2 regions of the Streptomyces sp. NPDC048603 genome follow, and region 1 is predicted to be linked to the other one. Evidence: riboswitches for the same ligand, from Rfam matches in the RefSeq annotation. Region 1 holds a riboswitch; the other holds the start of a gene.
The links. Region 1 has a riboswitch for cobalamin ahead of ACGFQ9_RS06495 (ABC transporter substrate-binding protein). Riboswitches for the same ligand answer to the same signal wherever they lie in the genome.
Positions count from the first base shown of each region.

Region 2: another riboswitch for cobalamin. It lies ahead of ACGFQ9_RS37945 (energy-coupling factor ABC transporter permease); the one in region 1 lies ahead of ACGFQ9_RS06495 (ABC transporter substrate-binding protein).

Region 1 is NZ_JBICVY010000002.1:658,085-661,281, reverse strand. Features, by position in the region: gene ACGFQ9_RS06500 (FecCD family ABC transporter permease) at 1-333, opposite strand, end outside; gene ACGFQ9_RS06495 (ABC transporter substrate-binding protein) at 402-1,403, opposite strand; cobalamin riboswitch at 1,449-1,585, opposite strand; gene ACGFQ9_RS06490 (antibiotic ABC transporter ATP-binding protein) at 1,922-2,872, shown strand; gene ACGFQ9_RS06485 (caspase family protein) at 2,869-3,197, shown strand, end outside.
Region 2 is NZ_JBICVY010000027.1:17,281-20,477, reverse strand. Features, by position in the region: gene cbiQ (cobalt ECF transporter T component CbiQ) at 1-653, opposite strand, end outside; gene ACGFQ9_RS37950 (energy-coupling factor ABC transporter substrate-binding protein) at 658-1,017, opposite strand; gene ACGFQ9_RS37945 (energy-coupling factor ABC transporter permease) at 1,029-1,721, opposite strand; cobalamin riboswitch at 1,750-1,944, opposite strand; gene ACGFQ9_RS37940 (DJ-1/PfpI family protein) at 2,054-2,623, shown strand; gene ACGFQ9_RS37935 (hypothetical protein) at 2,695-3,197, opposite strand, start outside.

The DNA of each region.
Region 1 (3,197 bases):
GGCGCCCACCCCGAGCACGATGACCAGCACCGCACCGGCGGAGGCCCCGGAGGAGGCGCCCAGCAGGAACGGGTCGGCGAGCTGGTTGCGAACCAGGGCCTGCAGGACGGCTCCGGTGACGGCGAGCCCGGCTCCCACCACCGCGCCCAGCAGCACCCGTGGCATCCGGACGTCCCAGACGATCGCCGCGAACGCGCCGTCCGACCGGCCGGGCCCGGCGAGCACGATGTCCAGCACCTCGCCCGGAGCGATCCGGACCGGCCCGAGCGCGAGCCCGGCGAGGGCGGAGACGAGCAGGGCGAGGGCGCAGAGGAGGAGGGCGAGGGCCGGCACACCGGGGGTGAGGCCGGACCTCGTCGACCGGATGCGCGAACGCCCGCTGCCAGGACGGGGTTCCGGGTTCACGACGCTCCGGGATGCAGCTGGCCCGCCAGCGATTCCACCGCGTCGGCCACGCGCAGGCCCAGCACGGCGGAGGACAACGGCAGGACGACGAACCGCCTGTCCCTGACCGCCGGGACCTGGGCCAGAGCCGGGTCGTCCAGCAGCCGCCGCTTCTTCTCCTCGACGCTGGTGCCGCCGTAGTCGTAGATGAGGACGACCTCGGGCTTGCGCTCGATCACCTCCTCCCAGGCGACGTCGCCGAAGCTGTCCTTGAGGTCGGCGAAGACGTTGGTGCCGCCGGCCCGGGTCACGATCTCGTTGGCGATGCCGTGTCCGCCCGAGGTGAAGGCGGAGCCGTCGCCGGAGTCGTAGACGAAGACGGCCGGCTTCGGCCGCGTGCCGACCTTCGCGGTCACGGCGTCCAGCCGCCGCTGCTGATCCGCGATCAGTTCCCGGCCGCGCTCGGGCACTCCGAAGGTTCGGGCCACCTCGGTGATCTCGGTCCTGAGCTGCTCGATCCCGACCTGTCCACGGGTGCAGTACTCGATGCTCAGCCTGGTGCGGATGCCGGCCTTCTCCAGGCCCGCCCGGTCCCGGCCGGCCGCCTTGTCGAAGGCGGAGGAGTAACCACCGTACACGAAGTCGGGGTTGGCCGAGAGCAGGACCTCCTTGGAGGGGTACTCCTTCGCGAGCACCTTGATGCCGTCGTAGGCGGGCTTGTAGCGCGGCAGCACGGAGTCGTCGAGGTAGGCGGTTCCGGCCATCCGGTCCTGCAGGCCGAGGGCGAGCAGCACCTCGGTGGCGTGCTGGTTCATCGTCACGGCGCGTCGCGGCGGCGCCTTGTAGGTGGTGTCGACACCGCAGTTGGTGACGGTGTACGGGAACCCTGCCGCGGCCCCGGCCGACGGGACGCCGTCGTCCGGGGAGCCGGAGTCGCCGCACGCGGCGACGGACATCAGGGGTATGAGCAGGGCGGCGGACAGCGCGGCGCGCAGAACGGCCTTACGTGAATGCGAGATCACGGGAGCGGGCCTCTCCGGGGGATCCTCGTCCCCTCGTCAAGTGGGGTGCAGAGGCGGCGCGTCAGGGTCTGACTCCCGGAACCCGCTCGGGATCCGGTCACAGTGGCGGGACCGCACCGGAGTCACACCGGATTTCCTGGTCCGCACCGCCTTGTGGTGACCCGGCCAGTCTGCCAGACGCCTCCGGGAAGTCGACTTGCACTGTGTTCAACAGCTGGCTTATGGTCGCACCTGAACACAGTGCAAGTGCAAGTGTGCCTGCATCAAGTGCAGTTGGACAGGAAGCGCTGCCACGGACCGGTGGCGCGCGGCGTGGGACCGAGTGCGAGGCGAGGGGCGAGGGAATGGGCATGTCCGTCGAGTGGGGGCTTGGACAGCGCGACTCCGGCTGGCCGGGGCCGCGAACACCGGCCGCCCCCGCGCGGTGGCGGCGATCCGGATCGCCGTCACTGTCCACAGGAGCCGCACTCATCGGCCGGTGGCCGTAGGCTGGGTTCCTCACCCGGGGAGGGCCCTTGAGCACAGTCGTCTTCGTGCACGGTGTCGGCAAGCAGTATCTGAGCGAGGATTCGCTGACCCGGGACGTGGTCCCCGAACTGCTGGGCGGGATACGGCTGGCCGGCGGCCCGGTGCCCGCGCCCGAGGACGTCGCGGTCGCCTTCTACGGGGACCTGTTCCGGCCCCGGGGCACCCGCGGCGGCGGTGAATTCCCCTACGAGGCCGCCGATGTGGAGACCGAGGACGAGTACCGCTTGCTGATGGAGTGGTGGGCGGAGGCGGCCCGCACCGACCCCGCCGTGCCCGCACCCGACGCCCCTGGCAGCCGCGGAGCGGCGGGATGGGCGGCCTCCCGGGCGCTGCGGCTCGCCTCCGTGCGGTCGGCCCTGGACGCCCTGACCGGCGCGGCCTTCCTGCGCGGGATGCTCGACGCGATGCTGATCGGCAGCCTGAAGCAGCTCACCGCGTACTTCTCCGACCCGGCCGTCCGGAGCGAGGCCCGGGCCCGGGTGGCCGCACGGATCACCCCGGAGACGAAGGTGGTCGTCGGCCACTCGCTCGGCTCGGTGGTCGCCTACGAAGCCCTGTGTGACCGGGCGCACCACACCGGCTGGGACCTCCCTATGTTCGTCACCATCGGCTCGCCCCTGGGTATGCGGGCGCTCGTACTGGACCGGCTGGACCCGGCTCCGGACGGGAACCGGCGGGCGGTCTGGCCCAAACCGGTCCGGGCCTGGACCAACATCGCCGACTCCACGGACATCGTCGCCCTCGTCCGCGAACTGAAGCCCTCCTACGGCGACGGGGTGACCGACGCCCTCGTGCACAACGGCAGCCACATGCACGACGCGACCCGCTACCTGACCGCGGCGGAGACCGGCCGGGCCGTGGCGGCGGGCCTGCGCGCGGACGGCGGCGCCGACCCGACGACGGACGGGCCCGGATCCGTGGAGGACCTCCACCGGTGAGGCGGTTCCTCATCGCCGCCGGCACCCGCCACTACCTCGAGGAATCCGAACTGCCGCAAGCCCACGAGGACGTGGAGGCGGTGGTGGAACTGTTCACGGCGGCCGGGTACGAACGGGTGCTGGCCGGTGTCTCGCTGGAACCGGCCGCGGCCCGGTTCGAGGAGGCCCTGGCGGACTGGTGCGAGACCGCCGGCCTCCGGCCGGAGGACGCCGTCGTCCTCTACTACGCCGGGCACGGCGTCCGCTCCTCCGGCGGTTACCGGCTGGCCTGCGCCAACACCCGGCACGGCCGCCCCGGTTCCTGGCTGTCGCTCTCCTCCCTCGC
Region 2 (3,197 bases), on a different contig from region 1:
GGCACCAGCACCCGCAGGGTGCCGTCGTAGCCGCGGCCCGCCAGCCCCGCCTGGAGCCGTGCCGCGCGCTCGAAGGCCCGGACGAAGGCGGTCGCGGCCAGACCGGCCACCGAACGCCAGGCCGCGGCCCGGCCGGTGTTCCCCAGCCGGGCCGCCTGCGCGGTCCGCACCTGGGCGAGGGAGTCCAGCAGCAGGAAGCCGATCCGGTACATCACCAGGGCCACGTCCACCACCGGCGCCGGGACCCCGGCCCGCACCAGCCGCGGCAGCACGTCCGAGACCGGGGTGGTGAACGCGAACAGCAGCACGCCGAGCGAGGCCGCCGACGTACGGAGCAGCAGGTCGGCCGCGTGCCGGGGCCCGTCCGGGGCGAGCGCGAGCCAGCCGTCCGGGCCGCCCACCGAGAACAGCAGCGGCACGGCACCGGTGAAGCAGAAACCGAGCGGGATCCGGAACGCCCGCCACAGCCGGCGGCCGGGCACCCCGGCCGGGCCGAGCAGCACGGCCAGCGTGGCCGCGGCCACCAGCGGCCCGCCGGGCCAGGGCGGCAGGCATACCGCGGCGACCGTCAGGCCCAGGCCCAGCAGGGCCTTCTCCAGCGGGTGGCGGCCGCGCCAGCGACTGCTGTGCGCGGCCGCGTCGATCGGGAGCACGGGCTCAGGACTCCGTGGCGGCCGGGGCCTTGGCGGAGTCCGGGGCGGACCCGTCGGCCGCTCCGGCCGCCGCGCCCTGCCGCCGGCCGCGCCGCAGCCCGAAGTAGTACGCGAGCACGCCCGCGCCGATCGCCGCCTGCAGGGCGAACAGCGCCGACTCCACCTCGCCGGACGGGGGCTCGTAGAGGGGGGAGAACCACGGCTCGTAGTCCGGCTTCAGCTCGGTGATCGCCGCCTCGGCCTGCGCGTCCGCACCGGCGAACGGCTCTTCCTTGTCGTCACCGAGCCCCAGGGCGAGCGGCAGTACGGCCAGCGCCGCCACCAGGAGCAGCAGCAGGGAATTGATCTTCGCGTTCTTCGACATGCCCTTCGCCATCAGACCGCGGCCTCCTGCTCCTGCTTCTTGGTGAACTTCGCGACGCCCAGCCGGACCAGGTCCGACTTGCTGGACTGCATCAGCAGCCGCATCACCAGCACCGTGAGCAGGCCCTCGCTGACGGCGAGCGGGATCTGGGTGACCGCGAAGATGCCGCCGAACTTCGCGAGCGCGCCCGCGAAGCCGCTGCCCGGGTCGGGGAAGGCCAGCGCCAGCTGGACCGAGGTCACGCAGTAGGTGACCAGGTCGGCGAAGAAGGCACCGAAGAAGACCGAGACCATCAGCGGGGTCCCGGTCTTCTGCAGCAGGCGGTAGACGGCATAGCCCGCCCAGGGGCCGGCGATCGCCATCGAGAAGACGTTGGCGCCCAGGGTGGTCAGTCCGCCGTGGGCCAGCAGCAGGGCCTGGAAGAGCAGGGTGATCGTGCCCAGCACGGCCATGATCGGGGGCCGGAACAGGATCGCCCCCAGCCCCGTCCCGGTCGGGTGGGAACAACTGCCCGTCACCGAGGGGATCTTCAGGGCGGAGAGGACGAAGGTGAACGCTCCGGACGCGCCGAGGAGCAGTGTGCTCTCGGGGTTCTCCTTGACCTCACGGGTCAGCGCACGGACACCGTGGACGACGAAGGGAGCGGACGCGGCGCCCCAGGCGACCGCGTGCAATGGGGGCAGGAACCCCTCGGCAATATGCATGGGTTGGGAGACCTCTCCAGCACCTCGTGGATGGACAACGCGCCCCGGCCGGTCTCCTGGCTCACGGGTGCTGATGCCCTGGCTCCGCCTTCCCGGGCCGTGCGGTCTCCCACGGCGGCCCAGTGGCTTCCGTACGGAGTGGAGCCGGACTTCCCGATCACAGTGGCGAGGGCCGCACCGGTTTTCCACCGGTTTCCCGTACACCAAGGCCAGATGACCCTAGTCGTCCGCCCGTACGCGCCACAACCCGCCCCCTCCCGGTCGGTTTGGGCGGCCCCCGCGCGGGCAGGGTCGCCGGGGTCCGTACGTGTCCCACATCACGGGAGCAGCCCATGGCAGTGAAGGTCCTGATCGTCACCGGTGACGCGGCGGAGTCGCTGGAGGTCCTCTATCCGTACCAGCGGCTCCTCGAAGAGGGGTACGAGGTGCACATCGCGGCCCCGGCGGTGAAGAAACTCCGCTTCGTGGTGCACGACTTCGAGGACGGCTTCGACACGTACACCGAGAAGCCCGGCTACACCTGGCCGGCCGACGTGGCGTTCGCGGACGTCGACCCGGGGCAGTACGCGGCGCTGGTGATCCCCGGCGGGCGGGCCCCCGAGTACCTGCGCAACGACCCCGAGGTGAAGCGGATCATCGCCGCCTTCACCGGGGCGGACAAGCCGGTCGCGCAGATCTGCCACGGTCCGCTGATGACCGCCGCCGCCGGGAGCCTGGACGGGCGGCGGGTCACCGCCTACCCGGCGCTGGAGCTCGACATGCGGGGCGCCGGCGGGGCCTTCGAGAACTCCGAGGCGGTGGTCGACGGCACCCTGGTCTCGGCCCGTGCCTGGCCCGACCACCCGGCGTGGATGCGCGAGTTCCTGACGGTCCTGCGTTCCAAGGCACCGGTCGGCGGCTGACCCGGGACCTGCGGAACCGGCCGGGCCCCGGGGCGTGCGACGACCCCGGGGCCCGGCCAGGTGCTGCTCGCTCAGCAGACGTTGGCGTGCCTGACGTCCAGCACGAACCGCTCCGGATTGTGCAGCTTGAACGTCTTGTAGACGGGATAGGTGTTGAAGGCGGCGCCGAAGGTCACGTACCCCTCGTAGTCGCCGGTCATGGCGATGCCCTTGAGCTTGGGCAGCCAGATCCGCTGGAGCTTCGGCCCCTTGTAGACGGACTGTCCCGCGTCGTTGTGGGCGGCGGCCGGGTGGAGGCGGATCTCCAGGAAGTACTTCCCCGCGAGCGGGACCGGCTTGCCGGACCCGTCGTAGTACAGCTTGGCGGTCCTGCGGACGGCGACGTCGGGGACGTACCCCTTCACGTCGATGACGAGCCGGTCGTACGTGCAGTGGCCGCCCCAGCGGGCGTTGACCACGAGCGGCGTCGTGCTCCAGGTGGCGGTGGTGGCCGGCTCCGCGGCCGGGAGCTGCGCCGAGGCAGGCGCGGCGAACCCGATTCCGGCGGTGAGGAGGGCACCCGTGGCCAGGGCCA